One region of the Lysinibacillus sp. Bpr_S20 genome, then DNA from elsewhere that is predicted to be linked to it. Evidence: riboswitches for the same ligand, from Rfam matches in the RefSeq annotation. Region 1 holds a riboswitch; each other region holds the start of a gene.
What was found. A riboswitch is a leader RNA that binds a small molecule or an ion and turns the genes downstream of it on or off. The one in region 1 is predicted to bind cobalamin.

Region 1 (7,769 bases):
CGATTATGTTTGATAAGTTAGTTTATCCTGACATTTATTTTGCTCCAATATATACAACATACACCAAAGATGATTGGTCGAAAATTGCATTAGATCTCGAAAAGTCTGACGTGAATCGATCTTACGAAATTATTTCGGGAGGTAATGGCCTTCCTAGTCAATATGGTTACGGTGTGGGCTATAAATTGGTTAAATCCTTTCTTGATTTGAACCCAACTTTAACACCAGAGGAATGGACTGCCCTAAGTTCAAAAGAAATTTTTGAAAAAGGGGATTACCTTGAAAACTATAAATAACAATTTTATAAAACGCATTATGGGAAAGCAGAAAATAGAAGAAAAAGATTAAGAAACTGGAATTTATTGTGTTATTTGACTTTGGAAATACACTCATTTACAATTAATTTAATATTCAATAAGGAATGTAGAATTTACTAGATTCCTTTTACAACTGAATAGCGTGGAGTAATAGGTGTAAATTGCGTGCAATTTACTTAAAAGGGAAGTCGGTGCAAATCCGACACTGTCCCGCAACTGTAAATGTGAGCGACTTTTCATAGACCACTGTTTAACGACGGGAAGGAGAAAAGTAGCGATGACCATAAGTCAGGATACCTGCCTATTATGAGTACACACCATAACCCTACGAGGAATAGGAGGTGGCATGTTGACAAAACAGAATACTCTGTTCGTCACTGTACGTCGAACGTCCCAAATCAAAAAATGGATTTGCTATCAAGCTAGTTCTTCCGGATTTGGGCATTGTTTGACAGTATATGATGAACGAAAAAGATAGAATGAAGGATTTCCTCGTACAATAGGAAATCCTTTTTTTACTGATGAATTCCGTTTTGAAAATATGTACGAAAAGAGGATGCCAAGATGACGAATATTCATGTATGCACAGCACAGGAATCACAATCTTTAGATATGAAAATTTGTAAGCAGCCACGCACCGAATTTACTAAAAAAGCGGCAACAAGAAAGGTAGTAGAATCACTTGTCGATCAATTGATAGCTAGCAATCTTATAAGCAATGAACGATTATTTGAGCAAATTTTATATAATAAAGATATTATTTGGATCCAAAATGACAGTTTTAACGGGCACCTTTTGGCAAAGGCGAATAATACAGATCAGCTGAAAACAAAAACTAACGGTTTTATGATGTACATGCCGACCAATCCCATTGTGTATGAGGTAAATGGTGAACATTATCATCTAATTACACGCATTGATTCAACTCGTGCAAAACCAAATTTAGAGCGACTCTCACAAGCCCCTAAGCCAATATTAAGTGCTGCTCGTGTCAATGATTTATTGTGCTCAATAGTGATGCGCTTCTATGAAATATATTTAGGGGATTTATCACAGGTAGCTCATAAAGACAAACAACTGATTCATTTTGTAGAGCGCGAATATCAACAGTTCTTAGAAGCAGTGAAGGAACTAAATGAATATCATTTAAACTGGCACCCACGCGGTAATGGACATCAACAATTACTAGAGTTAATTGATAATTTACAGCTTTTAAAAAGTCGACCTGGCAAGGTTTTAATGGATTTCTCAAATCCTCATAGCTACGCTGTCGTGGAGCCTTCCTATAATTTCGTGGGTTGAATATGAATACCCGCGGAATCAGAGCGAATACCCGCGAAGCAAGAGATATCCGCGGAATCAGAGTGAACATCCGCGAAGGAGAGATACCCACGGGATAAGAGTGGATACCCGCGAAAGCAGGGCAAATACCCGCGAAGCAAGAGATATCCGCGGAATCAGAGTGAACATCCGCGAAGGAAGAAATACCCGCGGAGTCAGAGTGAATACCCGCGAAAGGGAGTAGAATACCCGCGGAAGCAGAGCAAATATCCGCGAAGCAAGAGATATCCGCGGAATCAAAGTGAATACCCGCGAAAGGGAGTAGAATACCCGCGGAAGCAGGGCAAATACCCGCGAAAAGGAAGAGAATACCCGCGAAGCAAGAGATACCCCGGAAAACAGGACATTGATCTAACGAATCAAGTCCTGTTTTTATGAGTTTAGTCAATACAATGCATAGCGGCCTCAGCTTGATCCCATGGAACGGCGTAGCCCTTGCCTTTTGCGCAAAAAATACTCGATGATGTGTACTCAGGATCGGCATTCTTATCGTAGCCAATTTTTGCAATAATGGCTTCTGTATTGTGGCACACATCATAGCCATCAAATTGTAGAGAAAGGACGCCTTTACCATTGGTGTAGGCGGCAAAGGTTGTACTGTAGCTCATAAATGTTGCGACAGGCGCGCGACCGGTTAAAATTGCTTCATTTTCTGTTAAGTTTGGGGCGTCAAATTTACCGGCAGCTTGCTGTATATCGGTCATCATGCGACCGATAAAATCGCTAGGGGCTTTAAGCTTGAAGCGGTAATACGGCTCTAGTAATACATTTTCTGCTTGCTCTAGACCTTGCCGTAATGCACGAACTGTTGCCTCGCGGAAATCGCCGCCTTCAGTATGTTTTATATGTGCGCGACCTGTTAAGAGCGTAAAGCGAATATCTGTCACGGGGAATCCGGTTAACAGCCCATGATGTTCGCGCTCGAATAGATGTTTTTCAATGAGTCGTTGATGCCCAACCGATAAATCATCCGCGTGACAGGCATTGACAAATGTGTTGCCGGTACCTCGTGTATTTGGCTCCATTAATAAATGTACTTCCGCATAATGCTTTAATGGCTCAAAATGACCATAGCCTGTCACGGTTGTAGCAATCGTTTCCAAATATAAAATCTGTGGTTCGCTAAATGAAATGTCTAGCGAGAAGCGCTCACGAAGCACTTCGATAAGCACTTCGAGTTGAATAACACCCATAATATGCACATGAATTTCTTGGAATTTTTCATGCCAAAGCACACGTAACGAGGGTTCTTCTGCTTCAAGTGTGCGGAAAATTTTTAAAACTTCCTTTATATGCTGATCGCCTTCATACTGTACTTTTGCCTGTAAAGTCGGTACTAACTCATAGGGTTGTGGGTTCCTTGAATGACCAATGATATCGCCGATGTTTGCTTCGCTAATCCCTTTTACTGCAAAAATTTCTCCAGCTTTGACCTCTTGGGCTGTTTCATAACGACTGCCATTGTATAGTCGAATCTCCGTCACTTTTTCAGTCACATCACCAAAAGAAAACTCATCACGCACATGCAACGTACCTTGTAAAGCCTTGATAAACGTTAAGCGTTGATGCCCATCATGGCGAATTTTAAACACCTCGCCTTGAAACGGCACCTCGTTATTAAAATGTGTCTCTGTAAGTAGGGGGAGCTGTGAAATAAATTCCTTTATCCCAATATCTTTTAAGGCTGAGCCAGAAAAGCACAAAAATGCCTTTTCCTGTTTAATTAACGTTTGAATATGAGCCATGCAGCTAGAGCTTTCCAATGTATCATTAAGAAATGCATCGAGAAGCTGCTCATCACGTTCAGCAAGCCACTCCATCATGGCATTTGATACATAATCAGAACGGAGCGGTTCATCTACGAATAGTACGTCCGTAGAGCAATACTGTTGAAGCTGTGTTAGAACGGCTTCAACGTCTGCCCCTTCACGGTCAATTTTGTTGATAAAGAAGAAGGTTGGGACGTGATATTGGCGTAAAAGTTGCCACACTGTTTCTGTCTGACCTTGTAGTCCTTCAACCGCACTAACAATAATAATGGCATAATCCATAACCCGAATGGCCCGCTCCATCTCTGGAGAGAAATCGACGTGCCCGGGTGTATCGATTAACGTATATGTATCATCCCCAAGCGTCATGCGACCTTGCTCCGCAAAAATCGTAATACCTCGCTGACGCTCCAGCTCATGATTATCTAGAAATGTGTCCTGGTGATCTACTCGTCCACGAGCTTGAATACTGTTTGTATGAAATAGTAACTGCTCAGAAAATGTTGTTTTTCCTGCATCCACGTGAGCGAGTACTCCAATTGTTACATGCATAAAAAATCCTCGTTTCTATGAATTCATTTAACAATATTGTAACAGAATTGGACTGGAAAATACTTAGGAAAGTGGATGGGTGCAAGCGTTGAGCATTGCATGTTGCGTATATATCCATAGCTCTTTGTAATTATTGCAGAGTAGCAAAGGTATTTTTAGATGTTTAAATCCCTACTTTAGATAAAAAAACAATTTCTCTTTAAAAGAAGGAATAATACTTAGGGTATCGAAATAGTTTAGTATGTAATGAAATTTCAACACAAAGGGGATTTTAAATATGACATCGAAACAAGGGATTCAACCAGAAGATCTATATCAATTAAAATCAGTGGCAGATCCACAAGTATCACCTGACGGAACAGAAGTTGTGTATGTTGAGACGCATATTGACGAGAAGAAAAAGGATTACGTGTCTAATTTATTCTACATAAACTTACATGACAAAAAGCCACAACAATGGACATTTGGAGATCATAAAACGAATTCACCTGTTTGGTCTCCTGATGGCAGTAAAATCGCGTTTGTGTCAACGAGAAATGGCAAGCCACAAATTTTCGTTCTTTCAAAAGCAGGTGGGGAAGCGAAACAAGTTACAAATTGTAAAAATGGTGCGACATCGCCTACTTGGTCTCCTTGTGGAGAGAAAATAGCCTTCTCTGTCAAGCTTGGTAAAGGTGAAAATATTAATGATCAACCTGAAAAGGATCAAAAAGAAGACAAAGAACTAAAACCACTTGAAATAGATAAGATGAAACATAAATCAGATGCAGCTGGTTTTATGGATATGGAGCAATTTGCTCAAATTGCAATAGTTCATCTTAAAACAGGTGAGTTAGAGCTAGTGACGGAAGGAAAACATAATTTGCAGCTTGGTACTTGGTCACCGAACGGTAAATATCTTTCTTACATGGCTGACTTAACAGAGGATCTCGACTTTTCATTCATAAACGATATTTACTTATTGGATTTAGAAACGAAACATGGTCGTAAGCTAACAGAAGGGACAGGGGTGTTCTACCAAACTTCATGGTCTCCGAATAGCCGCTTTATAGCTTATGTTGGAAGTGAAAGAGAGTTTGAAAATGCAACACATGCAAAGCTATGGATTTATGATTTGGAAAATAACAATAAGACATGTGTAACGAGTGAGTTTGACGCGCCGGTTGGTGATTTTGTTGTGGGGGATTTCCTTCAGGGGATTGTTGCTCCGTCTGTTCAATGGTTGGAGGATAATAAAAGCTTTTATTTCCAAGTGACCGATCGTGGAAATACAGTAATGTATTTTGGCAATTTATCTGGCGAATTATATCCAGCTATTCATGATGATCAGTATGTTTATGGTTTTTCGCTTGATTCTAAAAATGATAAAGCGGTAGCTGCCATCAGCAATACGACAAATCCTGGCGATCTTTTTTACGTAAATTTAACGACAGGTGAAAAGGAACAGTTGACTAGAGTTAATGAAGAATTTTTAAAGACGAGAGCATTATCTGTTCCAGAAGCAATTGAATATGAAGGAGCAGATGGCTGGAAAGTTAGCGGCTGGATGATGAAGCCGATTGGCTATGAAGAAGGGGAAAAATATCCACTTATTCTTGAAATCCACGGTGGTCCGCATGCCATGTATGCAAACTCCTATTTTAACGAATTCCAAATCCTTGCTGCACAAGGTTTTGCGGTTCTCTATACGAATCCACGTGGAAGTCATGGATATGGTCAAAAATTTGTGGATGCAGTTCGTGGTGATTATGGCGGTAATGATTTTAATGATCTAATGGCCGCGGTTGACTATGCATGTGAGCAGTATGATTTTATCGACCAAGAGCGTCTCGGTGTTACTGGTGGGAGCTATGGGGGCTTTATGACAAACTGGATTGTCGGACATACAAATCGCTTTAAAGCAGCAGTTACGCAACGTTCCATTTCTAACTGGATTAGCTTTTACGGCGTAAGTGACATCGGCTATTATTTCAATGACTGGCAAATTCAAGCAGGACTAGACAATATAGAGAAGTTATGGCATCATTCACCACTGAAATATGTGGACAATGTGGAGACGCCGCTGTTAATTTTACACAGCGAAAAAGACTATCGTTGTCCGATTGAACAGGCAGAGCAATTATTTATCGCCTTAAAACATCGTAAAAAAGAAACAAAATTTGTTCGCTTCCCAGAATCCAATCACGAACTATCAAGGAGCGGAAAACCAACGTTAAGAATCAATAGATTAGAATATATTAGGGATTGGTTTGTGAAATATCTATAAGGGAAATACTGGTGGCTGAAGTTGGGGGCAATTTTTCATCTGGCGTACTCGTCAAGACGTAAAGAAGGATGAAATGGGTAAACAAATTATTCAAAAGAGTTATTCTTTAAGCTACCAAATAATATTTTATACCTTATTACTATTATGGGTAATTGACTTCTTCTTTATTGCAAACGGAAACAACTACACCCTGTTTATCGCTCTATGTATAGCTAGTCTAACCAATCCAATTATTCAATTTATTAATGTAAAAAGAAGTATTTAATTTCTTATATCTTGTGTTACTACTTTTTGATTTCTTATGATCTTTATGTTGAATTCTTTTTCTCTTCTGAGCCATTGTTATGGCTCTTTTTTCGATATTGTAACCAATATAAAGGGTTTTAACTTTCCTCCACCTATTATTTTAGTTAAATCATAGTAGTTACGAATTTATCATCTATATAGCGATATTTTACATATGGGCGAAATCTATTGAGAAATAGGGGTGCATAAAAATCAAAAATTACCTAGTTATTGGTTGGAAGATTTTCATGGTCCTATTAGTTTTTTTATTATTAGCCGTGGGGCAGATAAATATATTTATTTGTTTCCGCTTTCATTTGTGGAATTTTAATGTCTGAAGTTGGTGGAATGTTATTGAGAAAAGTGTTCAAATCAAAGGAACAACAATAAATCGAAACAAGTAAAATCAAGGGAAATAATTTTAAAACTGTGTTTAAAACACTATAATGGAGAAGTAGTCAGTTTGGAAATAAATACAAAAGTTGGTCTTGTTAATTCGATCAATTATGAAGAAAGTACAAATAAGCACTAGTCAATTTCAATAATGAAGGAAAAGTATCGACGGAGGAGGGATATGAAATGATTGATGCGCGTGAGCCGATTATTGTAGAGTTTCCTTTGAGAGGAGAATGGCTTTCTCCAAACACTCCGGGGACAAAAATTCCGAGTCACGGCACAAACAAATTAGCTGCAAGATATGCTTATGACTTTGTACAAGTGGATTGGGATAGAAAGGGCTGGCCCGCCTATCGTGTTAGTCTTGCGCAATACCTACTTTTTGGGGTTCCGATAGAAGAATATTATGGTTGGGGGCAAGACGTATATGCTCCTTGCGAGGGGGTCATTGTCAAAGCGGAGGATGGCTATGAAGAACGAACACGAACAAAGTTGCTTTCAGATATGTCGAACGCTTATAAAAATGCCCATTATTTTGACCCGAAGAAAGATGACATACAATCAGTTGCTGGCAACTACATCATTATAGAATGTGCCGACGATGTATATGCTGCATTAGTCCATCTTCAAACAGGATCCATTCAGGTGTCAGTTGGTCAGCGTGTAAGAAAAGGTGAAATTATTGGTAGAGTTGGTCATTCAGGAAACTCCTTTGCTCCGCATTTGCATTTTCAACTTATGGATAGTAGTGACATAGCTACTGCAAAAGGATTGCCTTGTGCTTTTGAACAATATGAGATATTTAAAAATGGCATTTGGGAAAAGGTGACTAATGGGATTCCA
Region 2 (7,769 bases), on a different contig from region 1:
TTGCTGTAATAGGTGTGCCACATCCGGAATGGGGAGAAACGGTGAAGGCCGTTTATGCCGCTAAAACAGAAATTGACGAGATCGAACTTAAAGCTCATTTGGAGGAGCATCTTGCTAAATATAAAATTCCACGCATCTTTGAACGTGTGGAAGCGCTACCACGAAATGCATCGGGCAAAATACTAAAACAAACCTTGAAGGGGCAAGAGGTGAAATAGCATGAAGGTTTTACAGCGGGAAGAAATGAAAACAACAAACTTTTTTAAAGATAATGATACACTTCAAAAAGTTTTAGAAATGATGCTAGATAAAGAGTTTGTGGAATATGCAACACGTGAGCTAACAGATTTCGGTGAGCTTTGTGCAGGAGATATTGATGTGAGGGCCAAGCATACGGATAGAGAGGGCGAACCTCGATTACAAAGGTATAATGCCTATGGGGAAGAAGTGTCAAAGGTTTGGGTCAATGAAGGGTATAAAAAAACAATTGAAGAGACGTACAATACCGGCATTGTGGGCTATGTGCATAAGAATATTCCGCAACTAGGTAGAAAGGGCAATTATGTGTATAGCTTTGCTCAAGGTTATATACTATCACATGCCGAACCAGGTTTTTATTGTCCGGTTACGTTAACGATGGCAACGGCGTATTTACTGGATCATTACGCGAGTGATGAGGTGAAGGAGCGCTTTTTACCACATGTTTGTGCAACAGGAGAGACGGAGCTATATGAAGGGGCTACATTTTTAACGGAGCGTCAAGGTGGCTCTGATGTTGGTGCGAATGTTGTAGAAGCAAGACAGGAAGGCAATCAGTATCGTTTATATGGGGAGAAATATTTTGCATCTAACGCAGGAATGTGTGGCGTAACTATGGTATTGGCTCGCATGGAAGGGGCTAAGGCAGGCTCAAAGGGCTTAACATTGTTTGCTGTTCCATGGCGAAATGAGGATGGCACTGTGAATAACCTTCGAATTCGGCGTTTAAAAGATAAACTTGGTGTTAGAGCAGTACCTTCTGGTGAAGTAGAATTTGATGGTGCGCTAGCCTATGTTGTAGGTGACCCTGATAAAGGGATTTACTACATGCTCGAGGCGCTTAATTTATCAAGAATTTGCAATGCAGTTGCTTCTATCGGCATTATGCGCCGCGGATATTTAGAGGCGAAGCACTATGTAACAAATCGTCATGCGTTTGGTAAACCTTTAACACAATATCCTATGATTCAAGATACGCTAGGGAAATTCGCTGCCAAGCTTCATGTAGAAGTTGCTACGGTTTTTGATGTTATTCAGCTGTACGATAAAGTAACGAGCGGGCAGGGCAAAAAAGAGGACATCATTTTGAATCGTTTGTATATTGCGATCATGAAAAAAGAAACGGCGGAGCAAGCTGTACATTATGCTAGTGAAGCCATTGAATTACATGGCGGAAACGGCTATATTGAAGATTTTGTTACACCTCGGTTATTACGAGATGCACAGGTACTTACTGTGTGGGAGGGGACTGCGAATATTTTAGCCTTAGAGCTTATTCGTTTAGTTGAAAAGTTTCATGTGCACGAAATGTTTGTCCGTGTCATGGAGGAACGTTTAGAAAAATTAGCTGACAGTCCATTAGTCGAAATTGTAGTGGATCAATTAGCAAAACTAGATTCAACGTTGCAAACATTTAGCCGTTTAGATGATGCTACGAAAACGTTTGAGGCAAAAAAGGTCGCAGAGAAAATGGCGCATTTATATGAAAGTGTGGTAGCGGTCGAATGGGCTCAAAAATTCGGTGGCAAATATGAGAAACTAGCAGATATTTATTTAGAGAACACATGGTCATTGCGTGAATTGGGTGCACCAATGAAAACGGTACAGTATTTTTCGGATATAGTGTAACTTCTTTGGCGCATAATGGATTTAATTGGGGGTCGTCTCGAATGGAGGCGACTTCTTTAATTTTCATGTATAATAAAATCAACTGAAAATTATAAAGGTTCTTTACTTAAGTAAAGTGAAAAGGGAAATCGGTGTAATTCCGATGCGGTCCCGCCACTGTATGTGTGAGTTTTTTCAATCTGCGCCACTGAAAATTTCGGGAAGGCTTGAAAAAGCGTATGTAGCACGAGCCAGGAGACCTGCCTTTATAGAAAACACGTTGTAGCCTACGAGGATAGGATGGTGGATTTTGTCATGGATTTTTTTGTGCAAATTTGACCCCCTCATTGTTTTCTGATGAGGGGTATTTGTTTTGGAAGATGAATGTCGATATATTTAAAAAATGGGCGATAAACTCACAATGTTAGGTGATAAATCGACAAAGTTGGGTGATAAACTCAAAATGTTGGGCGATAAATCTACATAGTTAGGTGATAAACTCAAAATGTTTGTGATAAACCTGCAACATTGAGCAATAAACCACAACATTAGCAGATGAAAATCTGAAAAGTATCGATCAATCAGAAAAACAAGTCGTTAAAAACTATATGCACAGGACTAAGGGGGATTTATTCACATGAAGAAAATTTGGAAAATAGGATTATCAGCATTTTTGGCAATTGGCTTGCTTGCTGCATGTAATACAAAAGAGGCAACAAAAGAAAAGCCCTCATCTACTGAACAACAAGAGGCAACGAAAGTAGATCAAGCAACATTCCCAATGACGTTAACGGATGCTACTGGCAAAGATATTACGCTAGAAGCACCTCCTGAAAAAATAGTCTCTCTCATTCCAAGTAACACTGAAATTTTATTTGGTCTTGGCTTAAATGATGAAATAGTGGGTGTAACAGATAATGACGATTATCCAGTAGAGGCTACTAAAAAAGAAAAGGTTGGCGGCATAGATTATAATATTGAACAAATTGTTGCTTTATCGCCAGATATTGTTCTTGCGCATGCATCGGGTATGAGCTATTCAAAAGGAGCAATTGAACAGCTTGAGGCTGCAGGTGTGAAAGTATTTGTAGTAGCGGATGCAAAAAACTTTAATGAAACTTACACAACGATTGAACAGCTTGGTCGTGCAACAGGAAAACTAGAAGAGGCTAAAAAAATAGTCGCAAATATGAAGGCAAAAGTGAAAGAAGTTGAAACAAAACTTGAGGGTGTTGAGCCAAAGAAAGTCTTTGTAGAATCTTCTGATGAGCCACAAATTTATACAGCTGGTAAAGGTACATTTATGAATGAAATGCTTCAAATGATTCATGCCGAAAATGTAGCAGCAGATTCAAACAACTGGTATGAAATTGATGCTGAACAAATTATCGCAAAAAATCCAGATGTCATTGTTGTCGCCTATAATTATGTACCTGATATTTTAACAAAAATACCGCAACGTCCAGGCTTTGAGACAATCTCTGCCGTGAAAAATAAAGCCATTGTACAAGTCGATGAAAATACGACAAGTCGTCAAGGTCCTCGTTTAGCAGATGGTCTTGAGGAATTAGCAAAGGCTGTCTACCCTGAGGCATTTAAATGAGTAAAACAATTGTAGCCTATGTAACAGCAATTACGCTTCTAATCATTAGCATCTGGTGTGGTGTGGCGATAGGCTCGGTTCATATTCCACTAGAAGTATTGTGGAATAAAGCGGCTGATGAAACAGCTGCCAATATTTTATGGAAAATTCGATTACCTCGAGTCCTGTTGGCAGGGCTTGTAGGGGCGTCACTTGCCATTGCAGGGGCAGCTTTTCAAGGCTTATTAAAAAACCCGTTGGCTGACCCTTATACGTTAGGGGTTTCCTCTGGTGCATCCGTTGGCGCAGTTATGACGATTTTTTTTAGTTTATCAATACCTGTAGTAGGCCATTTTACATTGCCAATCTTTAGTATGATAGGTGCCATATTAACGATGGTAGCTGTCATGGGCTTTGCTAGAATAGTAGATCGCTCGCTAAAAATGGAAACGCTTATTTTAACAGGGGTTATCTTTAGTTCATTTTTAGGTTCCTTGATTTCATTAATGATTGCATTATCTGGTGAGGAGCTACGCCAAGTTATCGGGTGGCTGCTAGGCTCAGTATCTATGCGTGGTTGGCCATATGTTCAGATGATTATTCCGTTTGTCATAATTGGCTCAATAATGCTTTGGACGCAAAGACGCGAGTTAAATGTTTTGTTATATGGTGAAGAACGTGCGAAGCATTTAGGTGTCAATGTTAAACGCAGTAAATATATTATTTTAGTAGGTGGATCTATGTTGACAGGAGCAGCGGTAGCTGTTTCTGGAACAATTGGTTTCGTGGGTTTAGTTGTTCCTCATATGACGAGAATGGTTTGGGGTTCCGATCATCGTCATTTATTGCCATTATCGTTTTTAAATGGGGCAACTTTGCTGATTATTTGTGATTTAGTAGCAAGAACGATTATTACACCAAGAGAGCTACCGATTGGTGTCATTACTGCATTTATTGGGGCGCCCGTTTTTTCCTATATTTTTTATAAACAACGTAGAAGCAAGGGGGTACGGGCATGATTGTTGTTGAACATCTTTCCGGCGGCTATGAAGACGTACCGATTGTCCATGATATAAGTTTTTCCGTTGAAAAAGGCAAAATACTAGGGATTTTAGGGCCGAATGGTAGCGGGAAATCCACACTGTTAAAAGTAATAAGTGGCATACTACCGGCAACCGCAGGCACTATATTAATAGATGGTCATACTATAAGCTCTTACAATGCCCGTGCATTAGCGAAGAAAATGGCAGTGCTACCACAATTACATGCTAATGCCTTTTCAAACAGTGTGCGGGAGGCAGTATCACTTGGACGTTATCCTCATCAAACAGGCTTCTTTTCAAGCTGGACTGATCGCGATGAACAAGCGGTCCAACATGCAATGATGCAAACAGGTGTGAAACGCTATGAACAGACACCGATGGAATTTTTGTCGGGCGGTGAACAGCAAAGAGTTTTTGTCGCGCAAGCTCTTGCACAAACAGCAGAAATATTGCTGCTAGATGAGCCAACGAACCATCTAGATATTGCGCATCAACGACAAATTTTAGATATGGTGCGAAAGGAAGCAATAGAACATGGTTTGACCGTGATTATGGTACTACATGATATGAATTTAGCTGCCCTCTATTGTGATGAATTATTATTAATGGAGGAAGGACGGATGCGGGCATTTGGAGCGCCACATGAAGTATTAATTGCTTCACAAATCGAAGAGGTCTATCATGCCCGAGTGACAACTTATGCACATCCAGAAATTCCAAAGCCTCAAATTACAATGATGCCAGCTTCAGTTGAACATCAGCAGCGTGCTGTCATTAAAAAGGAAAATTTCACTGTTACAGATCATTACATTAAGCTTCAATCAGAGTTTCCGTTGAAAACAGTGTCCTCAGCTGTTCATAATCCGGGTATCGGTTGGTATGATTGTCTGTTAAATCGCTCTGTACCAATAGATTATGTCATTAGTGATGTAAAGAGAGAGGTCGCTGAATTTTTACTAAATGAGCATTTTTCATCAACGAGTACCGTCGTCATGTTAACAGCTGTCCCAACAAATCTTGTTGCTATTAATGAATTTCAAGCTTCTTTTGGCAGCGTCTTAGTAGCTGTGACGGCTGGAGTTGGCAATGCTGTGGATGTGTCTCGCGCACATGAAAGACAAGGTGAACCATATATTGGTACTATTAATACATGGGTCATCGTTAATGGCTGTTTATCTGAAGAAGCGTTTTTCCAAGCAATGATGACAGCGAATGAGGCGAAAACAAAGGCATTGCAATCAGAAAATATTCGTGATGACCTTAGTGGTACAATTGCAACAGGTACAGCAACAGATAGTTTATTGATTGCAGCGACACAAAAAGGGGAGGAAATGCTGTACGGTGGACCCATTACGGATGTAGGCAAAATTATCGGTAAAGGTGTTTTTGAAACAACTGTGCAGGCAATTAAGAATTATCTTCATTCAGCAGATAGTTTTTTGTAGCGACAGCTACATGTCATGGCGAATTGCTAAAAATGAATTCTAGGAGATGAGAGAAATGAAGCTTTATACAAAAACAGGCGATACAGGTAAAACAAGTCTTATCGGAGGACGTGTTGATAAAGATAGCTTACGCGTAGAGACATATGGGGCAATCGATGAATTAAACTCTTTTATTGGTAAAGCTGTTAGTGAATTAGATCGTGAGTTATTTAAGGATATTTTAATTGATTTAGAAACGATTCAGCATGAGCTTTTTGATGCAGGTGGCGACCTTGCGAATGTCATGAAAGAGCGACATTATAAGCTAACAGAGAAGCCAATTGAAGTGCTGGAATCGCGTATTGATGCATTGTCAGAAGAGGCACCTCCGTTGCAGCGCTTTATTCTGCCAGGAGGTGCTCCGGCAGCTGCAACTTTACACATAGCTCGCACAGTAGCACGCCGAGCAGAGCGTCAAATGGTAACGCTTATGAAGGAAATCGAAGATGTACCGACAATTGTACAAAAATATTTAAATCGTTTATCTGATTATTTATTTGCGGTTGCACGTGTTGTTAATTTCCGATTGAATGTAGCGGATATCGAATATATTCGAAGCGGCAATGTTTTTAAAAAATAGCTTGATCAAATTACGCACATTACCTAAAGTTGTGGATGACATTTGATATAGGTTGATTGGAGTGGAGACTGGGCGACTCCTTGGGGATTAGCGACAGGGGAACGAAGGCTAAGAGCATCACGTCCTGTGATAACGCCTTCGTGACCAACATCGTGTTGCCCCGACGCCCCCAGGAAGCTCTGCTCTGCGCGAAAGCGAAGCGTCAGCGGCAAAGCGCCCAGTCGGAACGGAAATCAACCCCACGTTTTGCTAAACATATTAGTTTTAAAACGAAATAGCTAATTTGAAATTTACCGCACTAAAAAAGTCGATTTGTCATCAAAAAAATATGATGCGAATCGGCTTTTTTAGTATTTATATACAACTAAAAGAAAGATTTATAATATAAATGAATAAATCTCTTTAGTGGTTAGTAGCCATCATTAAAAATTCAGGGTGGCTTTTTTTCTTGTAAAATGTAAGAATATAAAATTATCAGAAATATTTCCGTTTTATGTTGACTGAATGCTCACTCATTTATTAGAATAGGAATATAATGATAGAATGACGTACATTTACGTATGAGCTAGCAAATTTATCACAAAGAGAGAAACTTACGACAAACTAAAGGGGGGACCAACCATGAGTCCATTAGTAATTGCAAACATTGTTCTAACAGTCGTGGTTGTGCTTTATGCAGTAGGATTGTTCTTCTATCTGTTAAAAACACGCTATAAGTTTGTACAATTGGGGAAAAAGGTTGAGTTTGATGAAAGTGTTAAAGAACGAGTTCGTTATCTTATGGTTAATGTACTTGGCCAAAACAAACTATTAAAGGATCCAAAGAGTGGTTTAATTCACGTCATGTTCTTCTATGGATTTTTGATGGTACAGTTAGGGGCCATTGATTTAATTTGGAAGGGGTTAGCACCTGGTTCTCATTTGCCGCTTGGTATTTTCTACAGTGTGTTTACATTCTTCCAAGAACTCGTAGTATTAATGATTTTAGTGGCGGTTGTCTGGGCATTTTATCGACGCTATATAGAAAAGCTAGTTCGTTTAAAACGAGGCTGGAAAAATGGTCTTGTCTTAATTTTCATTGGCGGGTTAATGGTATCTACATTACTTGCAAATGGTATGGGCATCATTTGGCATGGTGAAGAACTAACTTATACAGAGCCAGTTGCTTCTGGCATTGCTGCTATTTTTAGTTTCTTACCAGCATCAGCAGCGGC
Region 3 (7,769 bases), on a different contig from region 1:
ATAGAGGGAAGATTGCTAGCAATACAACAATGGCTAAAAGCAATAAGTTTTTTTTCATTTTTTAATGAGCCTCCTTTGCTGAGAAAATACGTAAAGCTTTTAATTCACTGACATTGTATTTTTTCAGGAAGTTCATAACGATCACTGTTAAAAGACCTTCACTAACAGCAAGAGGAACTTGCGTCAACGCAAAAATACCAGCAAACTTTGTGAATGAAGCTATAAAGCCACCAACTTCAGAAGGGAATGCAAGAGCTAATTGTACAGAAGTGACAACATATGTCCCTAAATCACCAAGCATGGCTGCTAAAAAGACGGCAACCGAAAATGATAAACCTATTTTTTGTGAACCCTTAAAAACATAATAAGCAATAATAGGACCAGCAATTGCCATAGAAAATGCATTAGCGCCTAAAGTTGTAAGTCCACCATGTGCTAAAAGTAAAGATTGGAATAATAATACGATTGTCCCGATAACACTCATCGCCAATGGTCCAAAAAGAACTGTCCCAAGCCCAACTCCTGTCGGATGCGAGCAACTCCCCGTTACAGAAGGGATTTTTAAGGCTGATAGCACAAAAGCAAAGGCACCCGATAGACCTAATATCATTTTTGTTTCAGGATTTTCATCAATAGTTTTACGAATAGAACGTAATCCTAAAATAATAAATGGTATCGATACCACCCACCAAAAAATGGCCCATTCAATTGGTAAAAAGCCTTCCATAATGTGCATCGCAAATGCACGATTTGGCACGAATAAAAATGCCAATAAGAAATAACTAAGCTTCCAACCTGAAAATTTCAAAAATCTCTCCTCCTAGCTTTAAAATTTTTCGAAATAGTATGCGAGGCTATATAATTTTGCCTTGGCGTAATTGTAGCTGTCGCTTTGCTTTCGCTACAGAAACCATTTGTAGCTGTCGCTTTGCTTTCGCACAGATAAATAATGCATTCGGATTTTGAATTGTGCAATCACAATTCATTCCTTTAAAAATCCGCGACATCCGCCAGAGGCTTTTTTTCATTCAGTAGGTGTTTTGGCCCGATTGGGACCATATCTGTACTCATTTACTATCTTGAGATGGAGTCTCTTCTGAATGAAAAAAGCACTTCTCCGATAGTGGAAAAGTGCATAGCTAAAAAATGCAAATAAAATTCTAATCTGCTCAGCCGCACACCCATCCTCGTAGGTTGAAACGATCACATATTTTTCGGCAGGTCTCCTGGCTTTAGTTCAACGTTTTATAGGTCTTCCCATCCATTGGACAGTGACATTCTCTATAAAACTCCCTAGTACAGTGGCGGGACCGCGCCGGACTTAAACCGGCTTCCCTTTTAAGCGAAATGCTGAACAATTCGCACCGAAAAAAGATGAAGTTGTGAGATTTCACGACAAAGTGTAACATGATTTTCCATAAATATGCTATACTTTTGTGAAAAAATTTAAAATTGAATATCTATGTAGAAAATTCGGATAAATAGTAAACGAATGTCTCATTTTTCTAAAAAAATGAATAAAAATGTCACAAATTAAGAAAGAAATATTGAAATTTTAAAAAAATAAGCTATGATAGAAACAGTTTTCAATTACATAAATTTATATAAAACGTCCATAAGTGCTTGAATATGTTCAAGATAATAGGGAAATCGGTGAAAATCCGATACAGCCCCCGCTACTGTAAAAGCTGATGAAATCGCGGATGCCACTAGTGAAAACTAGGAAGGCGCGAAAGTAAAAGGAAGCTTAAGTCAGGAAACCTGCTTATGTGATAATGCATGCAAACTTTTCGGAGGGAGAAGTTGAAGCGAGAGCGAGTATCCGTAATATTCGTTTTTATTTGGCTTCTACAAAACCTTTACTCTTCGTTTTAGAGTAGAGGTTTTTCTTTTTCTTAAAGCAAATGAGGGGAGAACAACGATGACAACTTGGAATTTAGAGGGGATGAAAACGCATCTTTTTATTTGTAATGGTAGTAGCTGTATGAAAAAAGATGCTGAGGATATTACACTGGCAATCCGTGATGAGATTCAGTTGCTAGCGCTTGATCAGGAAATACATACGACGAGGACTCGGTGCAATGGTAGGTGTAAGGATGCTTGTGTGGTCATTGCATATCCTCAAGGGAATTGGTACCGTGTGCCGACAAAGGAGCATGGAAGAGCACTCGTTCAAGATTTAAATCATGAATCTTTACAGAATGAGCATGTCTTTACAATGCGTGAAGGTTCGCTACAGCGTACAGCACAAACAACAGCCATTAAAGGTATTGAAAAGGTGAAAGAGGGGTAACAAAATGGCGCAAAAAGGTAAGATTTTCGTAGTTGGCTTTGGTCCTGGAGACTTTAAACATATTACGACTCGTGCTGTAGAGGCACTACAACAAAGTGATATGATCATAGGCTATAAAACGTATGTTGAACTAATTCAGGATTTAGTAAGTGCAAAATCGATTATTAGTACTGGTATGACAGAGGAGGTTTCTCGAGCGCAGGAAGCAGTACGTCAAGCGGAGGCTGGAAGTATCGTCTCGGTTATTTCTAGTGGAGATGCAGGCGTTTATGGAATGGCTGGATTAGTATATGAGGTCTTAATCGAGCTAGGCTGGACAGAAGCAACTGGTATCGAGGTTGAAATCGTTCCTGGTATTTCTGCTATTAATTCATGTGCAAGTTTACTAGGTGCTCCAATTATGCATGACGCCTGTACGATTAGTTTAAGTGACCACTTAACACCTTGGAATTTAATTGCAAAACGAGTAGAGGCAGCAGCGATGGCGGATTTTGTTATTGCTCTTTATAACCCAAAAAGTGGACGCCGTACGAGACAAATCGTAGAGGCACAACGAATTTTATTGGAATATCGTTCGCCAGATACACCGGTTGGACTTGTGAAAAGCGCGTATCGTGACCGTCAGGAAATAACGATGACGACTTTATCAGAAATGCTTGAACATGATATCGGTATGTTAACAACAGTGGTTATCGGGAATTCAACAACATTTTTCTATGACAATAAAATGATTACACCACGTGGTTATCAGCGTAAATATACACTTGGTGAAGAAAAACAACCGTTACGACCGCATCAACGACTGAAGGAAGAAAATGAACCATGGGCCATGAATCAAGAAACAGGTTCTGCACGTAGTGATTTTGCGACAGATCCCAATGCCAATCGTATGAAGCCCAGTTTAGCTATAACACCACAACCAAAGCCTAAAAAATCTTCACTTGAAATGGCGACAGCAGCTCTTGCTTTAGTGAAGGGAACTAGCGCTGTGAAAGCAACACCTAAGCTCGTGCAACAAAGAATCGAATCCATTTTTGAATTAGCTGTTAGTCCAGGGGTAGCCAATAAATTTTTTACGCCTCAACAAATGATGACGTTAGCGGAGGTAGTTGGTGAGAAAGGAACGATGGAGTATACACCAGACCATCAAATTCATTTGAAAATTCCTACGTCAGCGCCTGAAGACATTACAGCAAAGCTTCGTCAAGTTGGGTTTTTACTAGCCCCAATTGGTGACGTGCTGTCGTTAAAGGCTTGTGACTTCTGTTACGGAGAAAAGGTCGATTCGATTCCTTATGCAGAAGAGATTCAAGAAAAGCTCGGTGGTATGGCATTACCGAAAACATTAAATATTGGCTTTAACGGCTGTGGTATGGCGTGTTATCGAGCAGTATTTGATGATATTGGTATTGTTTATCGTAAAAGTAAATTTGATGTTTTTATTGGGGCCAAGCCGGTTGGACGAACAGCACATGCGGCCCAGCCGGTTGTGGAGGGATTAGAGCCTGAACAGCTCATACCGCTGATCACCGACATTATCGAAGAATATAAAGCAAATGCACATCCAAATGAACGTTTGTTTAAATACTTCAAGCGTGTGAAAAAGATCCTACATTTTACGTATCAGGATATGTCTTCAAAAATAAAAGTTGAGCCAGCTCCATGCGGCGACTAGTGAGGGGTAATGAGATGAAAGCAATTTTATTTGTCGGCCACGGGAGCCGTTTAGAAGCAGGAAATGAAGAGGTACGCAATTTTATCAAGCAAATGACACCTCGCATTGATGCAAGTTTTTTAGTAGAAACATGTTTTTTAGAGTTTGCTTCGCCAAACATCGAAGAAGGTATTACGAACTGTGTGAAAAAGGGTGCTACTGAGGTGCATGTTATTCCGATTATCCTGCTTCATGCTGGACATTCAAAAATGCACATTCCTGCAGAGATCGAGCATGCGCGTGAGCATTATCCGAATATCACGTTCACATATGGTCAAACAATCGGTATTCATGAAGAAATATTTGCGATTTTAGAAGATCGTCTTGCAGAAATCGGTTTTAATGCAGAAGAAGAACATAAGGATACTGCGATTTTATTAATTGCACGAGGCGGTAGTGACCCATATGCAAATGGTGATTTTTATAAAATTACACGTTTGCTGTGGGAAAAACTCCCGGTTCAGTATGTAGAGAGCGCCTTTATGGGAGTCACAGATCCTCGTGTTGAAGAAGGAATGGAGCGCTGTGTGAAGCTGGGTGCTAAAAAAATCATTATGCTACCGTATTTCTTATTCACAGGGGTCCTAATGGAACGAATGAATGGTATGTGTGAGCAATTTAACGAAAAATATGTGGATTGTGAAATTCAAATTGCCAACTATTTTGGCTATCATGAGCGTTTGCAAAATGTGCTATTGGAGCGTATTGAGCAAGCTGTAAATGGCACATCAACAGGCATGCAAGATTTGGAAAATTATCGTGCTTATGCGGCAGTTCATGGACATGCACATCATCATCACCACCATGAGCACGATCATGAGCATGACCATCACGACCATCATCATCACCATGAAGAGGAGCCAGTGAAATGATTTTCATGTTAGCAGGGACGAGTGATGCAAGGAATTTAGCGCTTGAATTACAGTCAGCAAATTACGCTGTGACAGCAACTGTTGTGACGGATTCAGCCGCCTCAAGCCTTGCAGAAGTGGGACTACCTCATTTAGTTGGTCGTTTAACAGCGGAAGAAATGGCGGCGATTATGAAGGACCAGGGATATCGTTTAGTTGTAGATGCTTCTCATCCATTTGCTGAAGAAGCTTCGAAAAATGCTATGGCGGCAGCGGAGCAAGCAAATGTTCCGTATATTCGCTATGAACGTGCACATTGGCATTATGCCCATCCACTCATTACGGTTGTGAAAGATTATGAGGAGGCTGCCCAATTAGCAGCAGAAAAACGTGGTGTCATTATGCTAACGACGGGCAGTAAGACGTTAGCGACCTTTACAAAGGTGTTGCATGGCTTAGAGAATACGCGAGTGATTGCGCGTATGCTTCCTCGACTCGATAATATGGAAAAATGTGAAGCACTTGGTGTGGCACAAAGAGATATTGTTGCCATACAAGGACCTTTTTCAAAGGAATTAAACGAGGCACTATTTCGTCAATATGATGTGACATTGATGATTACGAAAGAAAGCGGCAAGGTAGGCTCGGTGGATGAAAAGCTAGAGGCTGCTCTTGCATGTGGCATCGAAACGATTTTAATTGCAAGACCAAATATAAAATACGGACAGCAATATTCAACATTTGAAGATGTATTACAAGCTGTACAAAACACACTTTAGGAGGCAATTCCGATGGATTTTAAAACAGATTTCAAACCATTAACAGTAGACCCAGATAAAATTTACGATTACAGTTTCTCAATTATTGCAGAAGAAATGGGCGAGCATAATTTCTCAGAAGACGAGTGGAAAGTTGTACGTCGTATTATTCACGCTTCTGCTGACTTTGAATTAGGACGTAGCGTGATTATTACCCCGGGCGCAATCGAGGCTGGGATTAAATCAATTCTTGCAGGTCGCCATGTCATTGCAGATGTACAAATGATTGAAAGTGGTTCAGGTAAAAAACGCTTCCAAAAGCATGGAGGAGATTTACACTGTTATATTGCAGATGAAGACGTTTCAGTTGAAGCAAAAAAACAAAACACTACACGTGCGATTATCTCCATGCAAAAGGCCGCTAAATTACATGAAGGCGGTATATATGCAATTGGGAATGCACCGACAGCATTGCTGGAATTAATTCGTTTAATTAAAGAAGGCTTAGCGAAACCAGATTTAATTATCGGTATGCCAGTTGGCTTCGTTTCAGCCGCTGAATCGAAGGAAGAGCTATTAAAACTAGAAGGTATTCCTTATATTACAAATGTTGGTCGTAAAGGCGGTAGTACAGTGACGGTTGCCGCATTGAATGCTGTCTCACTTTTAGCGGATGAACAGGCGAAAAAATAATGGAGCGGAAGCCTAAAAAGGATCCCAAGGACATGCGTCACGGTTATACAACGGGAGCCTGTGCAACTGCGGTAACGAAGGCTGCATTACTTGCTTTAATTACAAATGAAGAGCAAGAAACAAGTACAATTCATTTGCCAATTGGACGAGATGCGACCTTTACGATAGAAAAATGTACATTTCAGAATGATGCTGTAAGCTGTGAAACGATTAAAGATGCAGGTGATGACCCGGATGCAACGCATAAAGCACTCATTATTGGCACAGTGAGCTGGGCGGATATACCAGGCATTCATCTGGACGGTGGAATTGGTGTCGGGCGCGTAACAAAGCCCGGCTTACCAGTACCTGTCGGAGAAGCAGCCATCAATCCTGTGCCACGAAAGATGATTCATAGTACTGTACAAGGCGTACTAGATGAATTTCACATTAAACGAGGCGTTAACGTAGTTATTTCTGTTCCAGAGGGTGAGGAAATGGCTAAAAAAACGTTAAATGGGCGCCTTGGTATTATTGGAGGCATCTCCATTTTAGGCACAAGGGGAACCGTCGTGCCTTTTTCGAGTTCCGCCTATATGGCCAGCATTGTCCAAGCGATTAGTGTTGCAAAAGAGGCTGGTTGTCAGCATTTAGTTGTCACGACAGGTGGACGTAGTGAAAAGTTCGCAATGGCACAGTACCCTAATTTGCCAGAGGAAGCATTTATAGAAATGGGCGATTTTGTAGGCTTTACATTAAAGCATTGTAAACGACTTGGGATGAAGCAAGTATCGCTTGTTGGGATGATGGGGAAATTCTCGAAGGTGGCACAAGGTGTCATGATGGTGCACTCCAAAAGTGCTCCTATTGACTTTAACTTTTTAGCACAATTAGCAGTGGATATAGGGGCTGATGAGAAGACCATAGCGAACGTACGAGAGGCAAACACAGCTTCACAGGTCGGAGAAATTATGGCGGAAAGTGGCTATGATGCTTTCTTTCACCGTTTATGTGAGGCTTGCTGTTATTCATCATTACATCATATTAAAGGCGGTTTATCGCTTTCCACATCGATCTATTCGATGCAGGGACAATTATTAGGAAGGGCTGATGACATTGCATCGATCGATGAAATTGATTGGGATCGGGGATAACGGACAAGAAAGCTTGCTACCACAGTATGTACAGTGGATTGAAGACTGTGAGGTGCTTGTTGGGGGAGAGCGCGTTTTAGCATTTTTCCCGAACTTTACTGGAGAAAAAATGTTGATTAAAGGTGGTCTTTCAGCGCTTGTTGAACGATTATCTGCAGAAACAAGAAATACAGTTATTTTAGCGTCAGGTGATCCATTATTTTATGGAATCGGTAGTTATTTAGCGAAAAAGCTAGACATTGAAGTTTATCCATATATGAGCTCAGTCCAGCTTGCTTTTTCAAAGGTGGGGGAAAGCTGGCAGGATGCTTATGTCACAAGTATTCA

Region 2: it holds a riboswitch for cobalamin, as region 1 does, so the genes downstream of both, MWJ95_RS05245 (ABC transporter substrate-binding protein) here and MWJ95_RS04460 (hypothetical protein) in region 1, are expected to answer to the same signal.
Region 3: it holds a riboswitch for cobalamin, as region 1 does, so the genes downstream of both, MWJ95_RS08665 ((2Fe-2S) ferredoxin domain-containing protein) here and MWJ95_RS04460 (hypothetical protein) in region 1, are expected to answer to the same signal.

The regions. Positions count from the first base shown of each region.
Region 1 covers NZ_JALNLQ010000001.1:880,692-888,460, forward strand. The annotation lists partial or broken gene MWJ95_RS04455 (DUF2268 domain-containing putative Zn-dependent protease) at 1-296, shown strand, start outside; cobalamin riboswitch at 453-636, shown strand; gene MWJ95_RS04460 (hypothetical protein) at 882-1,619, shown strand; gene MWJ95_RS04465 (elongation factor G) at 2,039-3,979, opposite strand; gene MWJ95_RS04470 (S9 family peptidase) at 4,257-6,245, shown strand; gene MWJ95_RS04475 (M23 family metallopeptidase) at 7,110-7,769, shown strand, end outside.
Region 2 covers NZ_JALNLQ010000002.1:127,646-135,414, forward strand. The annotation lists gene MWJ95_RS05235 (class I adenylate-forming enzyme family protein) at 1-218, shown strand, start outside; gene MWJ95_RS05240 (acyl-CoA dehydrogenase family protein) at 220-1,887, shown strand; cobalamin riboswitch at 1,966-2,148, shown strand; gene MWJ95_RS05245 (ABC transporter substrate-binding protein) at 2,504-3,469, shown strand; gene MWJ95_RS05250 (FecCD family ABC transporter permease) at 3,466-4,467, shown strand; gene MWJ95_RS05255 (adenosylcobinamide amidohydrolase) at 4,464-5,936, shown strand; gene MWJ95_RS05260 (cob(I)yrinic acid a,c-diamide adenosyltransferase) at 5,992-6,555, shown strand; gene MWJ95_RS05265 (heterodisulfide reductase-related iron-sulfur binding cluster) at 7,177-7,769, shown strand, end outside.
Region 3 covers NZ_JALNLQ010000003.1:162,549-170,317, reverse strand. The annotation lists gene MWJ95_RS08675 (energy-coupling factor ABC transporter substrate-binding protein) at 1-58, opposite strand, end outside; gene MWJ95_RS08670 (energy-coupling factor ABC transporter permease) at 62-808, opposite strand; gene MWJ95_RS24440 (hypothetical protein) at 855-986, opposite strand; cobalamin riboswitch at 1,200-1,384, opposite strand; cobalamin riboswitch at 1,601-1,783, shown strand; gene MWJ95_RS08665 ((2Fe-2S) ferredoxin domain-containing protein) at 1,922-2,293, shown strand; gene cobJ (precorrin-3B C(17)-methyltransferase) at 2,298-3,968, shown strand; gene MWJ95_RS08655 (sirohydrochlorin chelatase) at 3,983-4,879, shown strand; gene cobK (precorrin-6A reductase) at 4,876-5,637, shown strand; gene MWJ95_RS08645 (precorrin-8X methylmutase) at 5,650-6,309, shown strand; gene MWJ95_RS08640 (cobalt-precorrin-5B (C(1))-methyltransferase) at 6,309-7,442, shown strand; gene cbiE (precorrin-6y C5,15-methyltransferase (decarboxylating) subunit CbiE) at 7,399-7,769, shown strand, end outside.